3 regions of the Streptomyces sp. NPDC020489 genome follow, and region 3 is predicted to be linked to each of the others. Evidence: riboswitches for the same ligand, from Rfam matches in the RefSeq annotation. Region 3 holds a riboswitch; each other region holds the start of a gene.
The links. A riboswitch is a leader RNA that binds a small molecule or an ion and turns the genes downstream of it on or off. The one in region 3 is predicted to bind thiamine pyrophosphate.

Region 1: linked by a shared signal. The riboswitch ahead of thiC (phosphomethylpyrimidine synthase ThiC) and the one ahead of thiO (glycine oxidase ThiO) in region 3 are both predicted to bind thiamine pyrophosphate.
Region 2: linked by a shared signal. The riboswitch ahead of ACH41F_RS28000 (thiamine ABC transporter substrate-binding protein) and the one ahead of thiO (glycine oxidase ThiO) in region 3 are both predicted to bind thiamine pyrophosphate.

The regions. Positions count from the first base shown of each region.
Region 1 is NZ_JBIRUZ010000007.1:337,624-342,320, forward strand. It holds gene ACH41F_RS21275 (SsgA family sporulation/cell division regulator) at 1-276, shown strand, start outside; gene ACH41F_RS21280 (YibE/F family protein) at 554-2,422, opposite strand; TPP riboswitch at 2,494-2,683, shown strand; gene thiC (phosphomethylpyrimidine synthase ThiC) at 2,676-4,481, shown strand; gene ACH41F_RS21290 (hypothetical protein) at 4,660-4,697, opposite strand, start outside.
Region 2 is NZ_JBIRUZ010000011.1:119,952-124,648, forward strand. It holds gene ACH41F_RS27995 (ABC transporter permease subunit) at 1-827, opposite strand, end outside; gene ACH41F_RS28000 (thiamine ABC transporter substrate-binding protein) at 875-1,954, opposite strand; TPP riboswitch at 2,034-2,139, opposite strand; gene rlmN (23S rRNA (adenine(2503)-C(2))-methyltransferase RlmN) at 2,164-3,270, opposite strand; gene ACH41F_RS28010 (hypothetical protein) at 3,325-3,861, opposite strand; gene ACH41F_RS28015 (phosphatidate cytidylyltransferase) at 4,012-4,697, opposite strand, start outside.
Region 3 is NZ_JBIRUZ010000001.1:645,988-650,684, forward strand. It holds gene ACH41F_RS02890 (thiazole synthase) at 98-892, opposite strand; gene thiS (sulfur carrier protein ThiS) at 896-1,096, opposite strand; gene thiO (glycine oxidase ThiO) at 1,093-2,250, opposite strand; TPP riboswitch at 2,248-2,359, opposite strand; gene ACH41F_RS02905 (hypothetical protein) at 2,412-2,783, shown strand; gene ACH41F_RS02910 (NAD(P)/FAD-dependent oxidoreductase) at 2,879-4,042, shown strand; gene ACH41F_RS02915 (Rv2175c family DNA-binding protein) at 4,180-4,551, shown strand.

The DNA.
Region 1 (4,697 bases), on a different contig from region 3:
CGTGAGCTGATGATCGACGGCGTGGGGCGCCCGTGCGGCGACGGTGACGTGCGCATCGCGCCGGCCGAGGTGGACACGCTGGGTGAGGTCCTGATCCGTCTTCAGGTAGGCGCCGACCAGGCCCTGTTCCGCTCCTCGGCGGCGCCCCTCATCGCCTTCCTCGACCGCACCGACAAGCTGGTGCCGCTCGGCCAGGAGGGTGCGCTCGCGGACTTCGACGCGCACCTCGAGGAGGCGCTGGACCGGATCCTGGCGGAGGAGCAGAGCGCCGGCTGAAGCGTTACGGCACGGAGGGGGCGTAACGCTTCAGCGCGGGCGTGGGGCTCGCGCAGGAACGCTTCTCCTTCGGCGGGGCCTGGGTCTGCCTCGGCCGGGGGCGGGGCCCCTCCGGCGCGGTCGGAGCGGGCCCCCTCCGGCGCGGCCGGCCGTGCCTTGAAGTCGCCCAGGGCCGCGCCATGGTTGCTGCTTCGAGGAGGCTCCTTCGGGGTGCTCTTCCCGGCGGCTGGCACGGCGGCCCTACGGTGCCCCCCGCACGGCAGTCCGGTCAGTCCGGTCAGCGCTTGCGCCGTCGGCCCCGTCCGCCTCGCACCACCGGGATCGGCTGGGTGCCCGACGAGCCCGGCCGGACTCCCGCCGCACTCAGGTCGCCACCCGCGGGGGCGGTCGGGGCGCCCGGAGCGGAACCCGACCCGGACCCTGACCGGTCGGCCGAGACCACCAGCGCCGCGAGGGCGGTCGTGACCGGCACCGATGCGACCAGGCCGATCGAGCCGACCAAGGTGCGCACGATCTCCTCCGCGACCAGCTCGCTGTTGGCGACCGTCCCGACGCTGCTCTGTGCGATGGAGAACAGCAGCAGCAGCGGTAGCGCGGCGCCCGCGTAGGCGAGGACGAGCGTGTTGACGACGGATGCGATGTGGTCGCGGCCGATACGGATGCCTGCGCGGTACAGACCTCGCCAGCCCATCGACGGGTTGGCCTCGTGCAGCTCCCAGACCGCCGACGTCTGAGTGACCGTCACGTCGTCGAGGACACCGAGCGATCCGATGATGACGCCGGCGAGCAGGAGGCCGCTCATGTCGATCGACGGGTACAGGCCATGGATCAGACCGGTGTTGTCGTCCGTGTTGCCGGTGAGCGCGGCCCAGCCGATGAAGAGCGAGCCGAGAATGCCGATCAGCAGCAGTGAGATGAGTGTGCCCAGCACCGCCACGGATGTTCGCGCGGACAGTCCGTGGCACAGGTACAGGGCGATGAGCATGATGGCGCTCGCCCCGACCACGGCCACGACCAGCGGGTTCGAGCCTTGCAGGATCGCGGGCAGGATGAAGAAGTTCAGGATCAGGAAGCTGATCGCCAGCGCGACCAGCGCCATGAGACCTCGCAACCGCCCGACGACCACGACGGCGAGCGCGAAGATACCGGCGAGCAGCCCCATGGGGAGCCTGCGGTTGACGTCGGTGACCGAGTACTGGAGGTCCTTGGGCGCGGAGGGCTCGTACGCGACCACGACTTCCTGGCCCTGACGCAACTGCCGCGACTGGTCCGGCTGCACGATCTCGGTGAACGTACGGCCCTTGTCCTTGCCGGTGTCGACCCGGATCGTCGCCTTCTTGCAGTCGCCCTCAGCCTGCTGCTGGGCGGAGGACCCCTCGGCGGTGGAGGTGTCGCCGGTCGGGGTCTCGCCAGAGGCGTTCACCGACTTGCAGCTCACGCTCACGACCTTGGTGACCGTGGCCTGTTGGGTCTGCCGGTCGAAGCCGACGCCGGTGCGCTCGTGTCCCGGCGCACCCCCCGGCCACAGCACGGCGAGCCCGACGATCACGGCGACACCGAACGGGATGAGGACGGCCGCGATGACCTTGCGCAGATGCTGGGAGACGGGGGCCGCGGGTCCGTGACTGTGGCTGTGGGAGTGACCGTGCCCGCCACCGCCCCGGCCGATACCGTCGCCGCCCCGGCCGCCATCGCCACCGTCACCGCCCCGGCCGCCGCCACCCGAGCCGCCGCCGGAACCTGAGCCGTCACCGGAACCCGAGCCACCGCCGAAACCCGGGCCACCCCTCTGCCCATGCCCCGGGCCGCCGTGCCCGTCTCCCCGATCGTGCCCATGCCCATGCCCATGCTCACGCCCACCACCGGCGTCGTGCCCGTGCCAGTCGTCAGAACCGGAACCGGAACCGGAGCCGTACCCGGCGCCGGAGCCGTACCCGGCAGGACCGAACCCAGGCGCCTGGTCGTACCCAGGTCCTTGGCCGCCCCCAGGCGCCTGGCCACCCCCGGCTCCTTGGCCACCCCCCGGCCCACGGCCGTACCCCGGCTCCGGCCGGCCCCCCGGTCTCGGGCCGTTGCCCGGCCCGCTTCCGGGGCCGGGCCTGCGCGGGGGCTCGGGTGGGTACGGGGGCTGAGGTGTCGTGGTCACCGACCGATCATCGCAAGAACGACAGGGGCCCTCTGTTCACCGCGCCCGAATTGACGCTAGCGTGGGGGCACCTTTGTACACGCGGGAGCTCGGAGCACCGGGCTGAGAGGGCGCTGACCTCCGTCCCAGCGATGTTTCACGTGGAACATCGTCACCAGCGAGTGACGTTCCACACGAAACGTCGGCAGACGGAAGCCGCTGCGTCGACCGCCGAACCTGTTACCGGGTAATGCCGGCGTAGGGAGTAGGTCTCATGACCATCGAGGACGCACGCACGCCTGCCTCCAGCCAGGACGAAGCGCTCATTCAGGGTGAAACGTCAGCAGAAGGCGGGAAGTCCATCGGCTGGCACAAGGCGTATGTCGAGGGCTCGCGCCCCGACCTGCGGGTGCCGGTCCGTCAGGTGCATCTCACCAACGGGCAGTCGGTCACGCTGTACGACACATCGGGCCCGTACACCGATCCCCTGGTCGATACCGACGTCCGCCGTGGCCTGGCGCCGTTGCGGGAGAACTGGATCATCGCCCGGGGTGACACCAAGGAGTACGCGGGCCGTCCTGTCCGCCCCGAGGACGACGGCATCAAGCACACCTCGCCGCGCGGCGGCAATCTGCGCAACCTCGACGCGGTCTTCCCGGGGCGCCCCCGGCTGCCGCGTCGCGGCCGCGACGGCGTGGCGGTCACGCAGCTTGCCTACGCCCGCCGCGGCGAGGTCACGCCGGAGATGGAGTACGTGGCTCTCCGGGAGAACGTGTCCCCCGAGGTCGTCCGGGAGGAGATCGCGGCCGGCCGCGCGGTGCTCCCGGCCAACGTCAACCACCCGGAGATCGAGCCGATGATCATCGGCAAGCGGTTCCTGGTGAAGGTCAACGCCAACATCGGCAACTCGGCGGTCACCTCCTCCATCGAGGAGGAGGTCGAGAAGATGACCTGGGCGACCCGCTGGGGCGCCGACACCGTGATGGACCTGTCCACGGGGCGCAACATCCACACCACCCGCGAATGGGTGCTGCGCAACTCCCCCGTGCCCATCGGCACGGTGCCGCTCTACCAGGCGCTGGAGAAGGTCGACGGCCGCGCCGAGGAGCTGACCTGGGAGATCTACAAGGACACGGTCATCGAGCAGGCCGAGCAGGGCGTGGACTACATGACGGTCCACGCGGGCGTCCGGCTGCCGTACGTCCCACTGACGGCGAACCGCAAGACCGGCATCGTCTCGCGCGGCGGCTCGATCATGGCCGCCTGGTGCCTGGCCCACCACAAGGAGTCGTTCCTGTACGAGAACTTCGAGGAACTCTGCGAGATCCTCGCCGCCTACGACGTCACGTACTCGCTCGGCGACGGCCTGCGGCCCGGTTCGATCGCGGACGCCAACGACGAGGCGCAGTTCGCGGAGCTGCGCACGTTGGGCGAGCTCAACACGATCGCCAAGAGCTTCAACGTACAGACCATGATCGAAGGCCCGGGGCACGTCCCGATGCACAAGATCAAGGAGAACATCGACCTCCAGCAGGAGATCTGCGAGGAGGCGCCGTTCTACACCCTCGGCCCGCTGACCACGGATGTCGCCCCGGCGTACGACCACATCACCTCGGGCATCGGCGCCGCGATGATCGCGTGGTGGGGCACGGCGATGCTCTGCTACGTCACGCCCAAGGAGCACCTGGGCCTGCCCAACCGTGACGACGTGAAGACCGGCGTGATCACCTACAAGATCGCGGCCCATGCGGCGGACCTCGCCAAGGGGCACCCCGGCGCACAGGAGTGGGACGACGCGCTGTCGGACGCCCGCTTCGAGTTCCGCTGGGAGGACCAGTTCAACCTGGCCCTCGACCCCGACACGGCCCGCGAGTTCCACGACGAGACCCTGCCCGCCGAACCGGCCAAGACAGCCCACTTCTGCTCGATGTGCGGGCCGAAGTTCTGCTCCATGAAGATCTCCCAGGACATCCGTCGTCGGCACGGCGGCAGTCAGGAGGAGATCGAGGAGGGCATGGCCCAGAAGTCGAAGGAGTTCGCGGCGGCGGGGAACCGGGTCTATCTGCCCCTCGCCGATTGACCGCCGGCTCCCGCTGATCGGATCCGCGGCTGGGCCGAGCCGCGGATCCGGCGCACGGGGCGTCGGACGCCCCGCCGCGGATGCGCACGTCGTAGGAGTGCTCGGCGTCCCGAGCCGGACGGCCGGCTTGCGCCCCTCGCCCGGCGGAACTCGCCGACGGAGGCGCGCAAGCCGGGGGTCACTCCGGCTGGTGCTCCGGGCCGCCGAAGTCCGGGC
Region 2 (4,697 bases), on a different contig from region 3:
GCCCACTGCCCCGCCCCGCGCGGCCGCCGGGCCGTCCCGGACGCGTCCACCAGGCGCAGGGCCGTCTCCCGTCGCCGTACGGTCCAGGCGTGCAGGGCGAGGATCGAGCCGACGGCCAGGAACTGGACGATCGTGAGGACCGCGGCCGTGGGCAGGTCGAAGATCTCCGAGGTCTGCCGGTAGATCTCCACCTCCAGGGTGGAGAAGGTCGGCCCGCCGAGGATCTGCACCACACCGAAGGAAGTGAAGGTGAACAGGAAGACCATCAGGGTGGCGGCGGCCACCGCGGGCCCGAGCGCGGGCAGCGTGACCTGCCGCCACGCCCGCGCGCGCGAGGCACCCAGCATCCGCGCGGCCTCCTCCTGCCGCGGGTCCAGCTGGGACCACAGCCCGCCCACCGTGCGGACGACGACCGCGTAGTTGAAGAAGACGTGCGCCAGCAGGATCGCCCACACGGTGGTGTCCAGCCGTACGCCCCACAGCTCGTCGAGCAGTCCCCCGCGCCCGACCAGCGCCAGGAACGCCGTACCGACGACGACCGTCGGGAGCACGAAGGGGACGGTGACCACCGCCCGCAGGATCTGCTTGCCGGGGAAGTCGAGGCGGGCGAAGACATAGGCGCCGGGCAGCGCGAGCAGCAGGGTGAGGGCGGTGGAGGCGAGGGCCTGCCAGGTGGTGAACCACAGCACGTGCCGGATGTCGGACTGGCCGAGCACCTCGGTGATCCGGCCGAACTGCCAGACCCCGTCGGCCTTGAGCCCGCGCGCCACGATGGCGGCGACGGGCCATGCGAAGAAGAGCCCGAAGAACGCGACGGGGACGGCCATCAGGCCGAGCCGTACCGCCGCGCTCCTCCTCCGGCCCTCGCGGGGGGCTACTTCAGTACGAGCGAGGTCCACGACTTGACCCACTGGTCACGGTGGTCGGCGATCTTCGCCGGGGCCATGGTCTCGGGGTCCTTGGCGGCGGGCCCGTACTTCGTGAACTCGGCGGGCACGGCCGCGCCCTCGGTCACCGGGTAGACGAACATGTTGAGCGGCATGTCCTCCTGGAACCTCTTGCTGATCAGGAAGTCGATGAGCGCCTTGCCGCCCGCGCTGTTCTTCGCGTTGCTCAGCAGCCCGGCGAACTCGATCTGCCGGAAGCAGGTGCCCTCGGCGACCCCGGTGGGCGCGGTGGCCGGCTTCGGATCGGCGTAGATCACCTCGGCGGGCGGCGAGGAGGCGTAGGAGACGACGAGCGGGCGGTCGGCCTTGGCCTTCTTCCCGCCCGCGGAGCCGGAGAACTCCTCGTTGTAGGCCTGCTCCCAGCCGTCGACGACCTTCACGCCGTTGGCCTTGAGCTTGGTCCAGTAGCCCGCCCACCCGTTGTCGCCGTACTTGGCGGCGGTGCCCAGGAGGAATCCCAGGCCGGGCGAGGAGGTGGAGGCGTTCTCGGTGACGAGGAGGTTCTTGTACGCGGGCTTGACCAGGTCGTCGAGGGACGCCGGGGGCGCCAGCTCGTGCTCGCTGAAGTAGGCCTTGTCGTAGTTGACGCAGATGTCGCCGTGGTCGACGGGGGTGACCCGGTGCTTGTCGCCGTCGAGCCGGAAGCGCTCGTCGACGGCGTCGAGTCCCTTGGCCTCGTACGGCTGGAAGAGTCCGTTGTCGAGGGCCCGCGACAGCAGGGTGTTGTCGACGCCGAAGAAGACGTCGCCCTGCGGGTTGTCCTTGGTCAGGATGGCCTTGTTGACGGCCTGCCCGGCGTCGCCGTCCTCCAGGACCTTGACCTGGTAGCCGGACTCCTTCTCGAACGCGGCGAGGACGCCCTTGGAGACGGCCCATGAGTTGTGGCTGACGAGCGTGACGGTCTTGGAGCCGCCGGTGGACTCGCCGCTGTCGGACGACCCGCACGCGGACAGCGCGACGAGACCGAAGCCGACGGCGAGGACCGTGGCCTTCTTGGTGATGCTCACTGGATTCCTCCTGGGGTGACCAGGAAGAGACGCGGCCCTGCCCGGCAGCCTCCGAAAGGCTCCGGGCAGGGCGCAACAGCTCGAGTGGTGACCGATCTCCCTACCCAGAATGACCTGGGCCAGGTTCGGAGGGTCTGCGGCCGGTGCCGCACTCTCAGCGCTGTGGCGCTCCCCTGTCGGAATATGAAGATGTACGTACCGGGATCAGGTTACCGCTCGCCGGCCGCGAGCTGGCCGCAGGCCCCGTCGATCTCCTGCCCACGGGTGTCCCGGACGGTGACGGGCACGCCGTGCGCGGCGATCGCCTCGACGAACGCCTTCTCGTCCTCGGGCCGCGAGGCGGTCCACTTGGAGCCCGGGGTCGGGTTCAGCGGGATCAGGTTCACATGCACGGGCTTGCCCTTGAGCAGCCGCCCGAGCCGGTCACCGCGCCAGGCCTGGTCGTTGATGTCCCGGATGAGCGCGTACTCGATGGACAGCCGGCGGCCCGACTTCGCGACGTACTCGAAGCCCGCCTCCAGCACCTCGCGCACCTTCCACCGCGTGTTCACGGGGACCAGGGTGTCGCGCAGCTCGTCGTCGGGGGCGTGCAGCGAGATCGCGAGCCGGCACTTGAAGCCCTCGTCGGCGAACCGGTGGATGGCGGGCACGAGCCCCACGGTCGACACGGTGATGCCGCGCTGCGAGAGCCCGAGCCCGTCCGGCGCGGGATCGGTGAGCGCGCGGATCGACTGCGCGACCCGCTTGTAGTTGGCGAGTGGCTCGCCCATGCCCATGAAGACGATGTTGGAGAGCCGCGCGGGTCCGCCCGGCACCTCTCCGTCCCGGAGCGCCCGCATCCCGTCCACGATCTGGTGGACGATCTCGGCGGTGGACAGATTGCGGTCGAGCCCGGCCTGCCCGGTGGCACAGAAGGGGCAGTTCATGCCGCAGCCCGCCTGCGAGCTGATGCACATGGTGACCCGGTCCGGGTACCGCATCAGAACGGACTCCACGAGCGTCCCGTCGAACAGCCGCCACAGCGTCTTGCGCGTGGTCCCCTGGTCGGTCGACAGATGCCGTACGACGGTCATCAGCTCGGGAAGCAGCGCCTCCTGGAGCCTGCCGCGCGCACCGGCGGGGATGTCCGTCCACTCGGCCGGGTCGTGCGCGTACCGCGCGAAGTAGTGCTGCGAGAGCTGCTTGGCACGGAACGGCTTCTCACCGATCTCGGCCACGACATCCTTGCGCTCGGCAGGAGTGAGATCGGCAAGGTGCCGCGGCGGCTTCTTGGCTCCGCGCGGGGCGACGAAAGTGAGTTCTCCGGGCTTGGGCATGGTCATACCAGTGTCGCAGATCAACCGGAGTGCACCGATCGGCGTCCGTGGTGGCTACCGCCACTCCCACAGGTGGGCGAAGACCGAGCCGTCGCCGCGCTCCCGGGTCCAGAAGCCCGACGCGGGAAGGCCGGGCACCTGGACCTCGGCCTCGTGGAAGACGTACGCGGACGGCAGGCCGGGGTACGACGGGGAGGGCTGCCGGTCCGGGTCCCGGGGCCTGGAGACGCGGCCCAGCACGACTCCCGGTCCCTCGACGCCGAGTTCCTCGGCCACGCACCGCAGTGCGGCGGCGGCCGCGTCCTCGTCGCGCACGATCTTCTCGGCGGGGGGCCGGTTTCGTCGGCGCACGGTGCCGTCGCTCATCAGCTGCGAGGTCTCCACGAGCTCCCGGCCGCCCTGCCGGACGCGCAGGGTCACGACGTCGACGCGGCGCAGCGGCGGATCGTCCTCCAGCGTCGTCTCGCCGGCCTCGATCTCGGCGTACAGCTGCCGGACGGTCTTGGTGCCGTCGGTGCCCCACGAGGTGTGCGGGACGCCGTTCCGCTCCAGCCACTCCCGGAGCCCGCCCAGGCTTTCCGGAACCTCCATGCGCCCGCCCCCCTGCTCACCGCTTCCATGCCGCCGTCCGGCGCGATCCTTCCCGCCCCGCCCGCCGAGCGCCACCTCCTTCCGACAAACGGCAGGAGCCCCCGCCGAAGCGGAGGCTCCTCAGTGTGACCGGGCCGGACCGGCGAACGCTCAGCCGGAGCCGACGAACAGCACCAGCAGCAGCCATACGACCGGAGCCGTCGGCAGGAGCGAGTCCAGCCGGTCCATGATGCCGCCGTGCCCCGGCAGCAGCGTGCCCATGTCCTTGATGCCCAGGTCCCGCTTGATCATCGACTCGCCGAGGTCGCCCAGCGTCGCGCTGGCCGCCACCGCGAGACCCAGCAGCAGACCCTGCCACCAGATGCCGTCGTCGATCAGGAAGTGCATGCTCAGCGCACCTGCGACCATCGCGAAGGACACCGCGCCGAGCAGCCCCTCCCGGGTCTTGCCGGGGCTGATGCGCGGAGCGAGCTTGTGCTTGCCGAAGCGCCAGCCGACCGCGTACGCCCCGGTGTCGCTGACGACGGTCAGGACCAGGAACGTCATGACACGGAACGCACCGTCGTCCGCGGTGAGCATCATCGCGACGAAGGTCGCCAGGAACGGCACGTAGAACGCCGCGAAGACCCCCGCGGTGACGTCCTTCAGATAGCCCTCGGGCGGCTCCGTCATCCGCCAGACCAGGACGGCCAGCGCGGTCAGCGCCATCGCCACCCAGGCGCCCTCGGCACCGCGGACGTACCCGGCGACGACCATCGCCGCACCACCGACGGCCAGCGGAACGAGGGGCGCCCTGATGCCCTTGCGCTCCTCCAGCCGGGAGGTCAGCTCCCACA
Region 3 (4,697 bases):
GACTGACAGGGCCGCCGGTTCGGGCGAGATCGGGGCGGGACTGAAGCCGTCCTGTGACGGACGTCGCCACGACTCCCGGCCCCTCTCGAACGTACGTTCAGAACGCGGGACGTTCCGGATCGAGCCGCGCCAACCCCTCGGCGGGCGACGAGGCTTCGGCGAAGTGCCGCCGCGGGATGCGCCCCGCGCGGTGCGCCAGCCGGCCCGCCTCCACCCCGTGCCGCATCGCGTGGGCCATCAGCTCCGGCTCCCTAGCCCGCGTCACCGCCGAGGCGAGCATCACACCCGCGCACCCCAGCTCCATCGCGAGCGTCACGTCCGACGCCGTCCCCGCGCCCGCGTCCAGGATCACCGGCACGCGCGCGTGCTCGACGATCAGCTGGAAGTTGTGCGGGTTGCGGATGCCGAGCCCGGAGCCGATCGGGGAGCCGAGCGGCATGATCGCCGCACAGCCCACGTCCTGGAGCTTCCGGGCCAGCACCGGGTCGTCGTTGGTGTACGGCAGCACCGTGAAACCGTCGTCGACCAGCGTCTCCGCCGCGTCCAGCAGCTCGATCGGGTCCGGCAGCAGGGTGCGCTCGTCGGCGATGACCTCCAGCTTGACCAGGTCGGTGCCGAGCGCCTCGCGCGCGAGACGGGCCGTCAGCACGGCCTCGCCCGCGGTGAAGCAGCCCGCGGTGTTGGGCAGCACCGCGATGCCGAGCCGGTCCAGCACCGACAGGACCGAGCCGTGCACGTTCGGGTCCACGCGGCGCATCGCGACCGTGGTCAGCTCGGTCCCGGAGGCGACCAGCGCCCGCTCCAGCACGTCCAGGCTGGGCGCCCCGCCGGTGCCCATGATCAGGCGGGACGAGTACGTCGTACCGCCCAGGAGGAAGGGATCGTCGGCCATGGGTCAGCCTCCCTGGACGGCGGTGAGGACCTCGACGCGGTCTCCCTCGGCGAGGGGCGTCGAGGACCACTGTCCGCGCGGGACGACGGTTTCGTTGAGGGCGGCGGCCACGCCGGAGGGCGCCGGGGTGAGGGCCCGTACGACGGTGTCGAGAGCCGTGCCGGGAGCGACCTCGCGCGGCTCGCCGTTGAGAGAGATGTTCATGCGGGCTGCTCCACGAGTTCCCTGAATCGCCTGGGGGTGAACGGGCGCACCTCGTCGGGGAGTTCGCCCGTGGTCAGGACGTCGGCCAGCGCGTCGCCGGTGACGGGTGCGAGCAGTACGCCGTTGCGGTGGTGGCCGGTCGCCAGGAGCAGCCCGGGCAGCTCGGTCGGCCCGAGCAGCGGCGCGTTGTCCGGCGAGCCGGGACGCAGCCCCGCGCGGGTCTCCGTCAGCGGCAGCTCGGTGATGCCGGGGACCAGCTCATGGGCGTCGCGCAGCAACTCGTACACCCCGCCCGCGGTCACCGTCGTGTCCCAGCCCAGCTCCTCGCTGGTCGCCCCGACCACCAGCTCGCCGTTCTCGCGCGGCACCAGGTAGACCTGGCTGCCGCGGACCACGGCCCGCACGGTCCGGTTCAGGAACGGCGCGTACCGCGGCGGCACGGTCAGCCGCAGCACCTGCCCCTTCACCGGCCGCACCGGCGGCAGTACGGCCTCCGGGACCCCGGCCAGCCGCCCGCTGAGGCTGCCGGCCGCCAGGACGACCTGTCCCGCGCCCAGCCGCGTGCCGTCCGTCGTCGTGAGACCGGCGGCCCGGTCCCGTACGACCTCCAGGCGCTCGGCCCACGCGCGGTGGAAGACCACCCCCGCGCGCTCGCACGCGGTCAGCAGCGCCTTGACCAGCCGCCGCGGGTCGATCTGGTGGTCCCCGTCGACCCGCAGGCCGCCGCGCACCCCCGGCGCGAGCATCGGCTCCAGACGCCGGCACTCGCGCCCGGACAGCCACTCCGACTCCAGGCCCGACTCCCGCTGGAGAGCGTGCAGTTCGCGCAGGTGGGCGCGGTCGTCGGCGTCCAGAGCGACGGCGAGCGTGCCGCAGCGGCGGTAGCCGAGGTCCTGGCCGGTCAGCTCGGTCAGCTCGGCCGCGAACCGCGGATAGCGGCGGGCCGAGGCGAGGTTCAGGCCCAGCAGGGTCTGCTCGCCGTGGTGCAGTTCCGTGACGGCGGCCAGCATCCCGGCGGCCACCTGGGCGGCCCCGCCGCCGGGTTCGGGGTCCACGACGGCCGTGGCGAGACCGCGCTGTGCGGCCCGCCAGGCCGTGACCAGGCCGATGATGCCGCCCCCGATGACGAGGACGTCTGACGTACGTGAGGACATGGGCGTCCAGCCCCTCCCTTCGCCGGCATGACCCGGATCAGGTTCGTACGGTCGGAGGCCGCCAGCCTCCCTCTCAGCCCGGTGCGTCCGGGCTCCCGCGAGTGCTCTACGGTGGCCACCCTAGCCCGCAGAGCACCGCATGTGTAAGGGAGCCCACGGTCATGCCCCGCTCGCTGGACGGCCTCGTCCTCGCCCCCGTCGCCGACCAGGCCCCGGGCCAGGTGGGCACGCGCACCCGCTTCACGTACCACGAGAAGGACGGCGAGATCTGGGCCGAGTACGCGGGCGGGGACGTCGTGCGGGGGCATCTGGTGGGTACCCGGGACGGGGACCGGCTCGACTTCCGGTACGTCCAGCTGAGGCAGGACGGGACGACCGCGTCCGGGCACTGCGTGTCCACCGTGGTCGAACTCCCGGACGGGCGCGTGCGCCTGGAGGAGACCTGGGAGTGGGAGTCCCGGCCCGGCAGCGGGACGAGTGTCGTGGAGCAGATCGCGGCAGGTGTGGAGCAGGTCACTGCGCACGACTCCTGACTGACAAATTGTCAGTTGTCTATGGTGATCAGGTGAGCGAGGACACGCAGACGCAGGCACAGGCGCCACGGCGGGTCGTGGTGGTCGGCGCGGGCATGGCCGGCGTGCAGACCGCGGTCGCGCTGCGCGAGCAGGGCTTCACCGGCACCGTGACCCTGATCGGCGCGGAGCCGCACCAGCCGTACGACCGGCCGCCGCTGTCCAAGGCGGTCCTGCTCGGCAAGGCCGAGGGCTCCGCCTTCGACGTCGACTTCGAGGCGCTCGGCATCGGACTCGAACTCGGCCGCGAGGTCCTGGGCGTCCGCCCCGCCGAGCACACCCTGGACACCGAGTCCGGGCCCGTGCCGTACGACGTCCTGGTCCTCGCCACCGGTGCCGAACCGATCCGGCTGCCCGGCGCGGAGGGCGTCCCCGGCGTCCATCTGCTGCGCACCCTCGACGACGCCGAGCGGCTGCGGCCGGTGCTCGCCCGGCAGCACGACATCGTGGTGGTCGGCGCGGGCTGGATCGGCGCCGAGTTCGCGACCGCCGCGCGTGAGGCGGGCTGCTCGGTCACCGTCGTGGAGGCCGCCGAACGGCCGCTCGCGGGCGCGCTGCCCGCTGAGGTGGCGGCGCCGATGGGCGCCTGGTACGCCGACGCGGGCGCCGACCTGCGCACCCGCACGCGCGTGGCGCGTGTCGAGCCCGGCACGGTCGTCCTCGACGACGGCACCCGGCTGCCCGCGGGCGCCGTGGTGGTCGGCATCGGCGCCCGCCCCGCCACGGCCTGGCTGGCCGACTCGGGCGTGGAGCTCGGCGCGCACGGCGAGGTGGTGGCCGACGACGGGCTGCGCACCTCCGTGCCGGACGTGTACGCGGTCGGCGACTGCGCGTCCTTCCCCTCGGGCCGGTACGGCGAGCGCCTGTTGGTCCACCACTGGGACAACGCCCTCCAGGGGCCGCGCACGGTCGCGGCCAACATCATCGGCGAGACGCCCGCGGTCTACGACCCGGTGCCGTACTTCTGGTCCGAGCAGTTCGGCCGGTTCGTCCAGTACGCCGGGCACCACGCCCGCGCCGACACGGCCCTGTGGCGCGGCGACCCGTCCGGGCCGGCCTGGTCGGTGTGCTGGCTGCGCGAGAACCGCCTGGTCGCCCTCCTCGCGGTGGGCCGGCCCCGGGATCTGGCCCAGGGACGGAAGCTGATCGAGGCGGGCACGGAACTGGATCCGGAGCTGCTGCTCGACCCGGCGCGGCCGTTGAAGGCGGCGACGGCGTAGGGGCGGGGGACGCGGACGCGAGGGGGCCGGCGGGGCGCGGGGCCGGGCGTCGGGGAGGCGTGCGCGGGGGAGCTGGAACCCCCTGGTCGGAGGGGTCCGGCTTCCTCCTGTCAGTGCGGGATGGCAGGCTTGATGTCGTGACCGAGATTGACGCAAAGATCGATGCTCTCGTGCCCGCCTGGCTCACCCTCCCCGACATCGCGGAAATCCTCGATGTCGAGGTGACGCGTGTGCGGCAGCTGGTCAGGGAGGGCCAGCTCATCGCCGTACGCCGGGGTGAGAACCGCGCGCTGCACGTCCCCGCCGCCTTCATCGACGGGGCCGAGCAGAAGGTCGTCAAGGGCCTCACCGGGACCCTGACGCTCCTGCGGGACGACGGCTTCAGCGACGAAGAGATGCTGGAGTGGCTCTTCACCCCCGACGACAGCCTGCCCGGCACCCCCGCGCAGGCACTCAGCGAGAATCGCGGCACGGAGGTGAAGCGCCGGGCCCAGGCGCTCGCCGTCTGACCCGGGCGCGGCAAGAACCGAAAACCGTCTGACGTACGGGCGGGGCCCTGCGGGCCACGGTCGCGGGTGACCGCGGCCGTGGCGCGGCGGCGAGGGACCGGCGGCGGTCCCCTCGGGGCGGGCCGACCGCACGGGCACCGGCACGC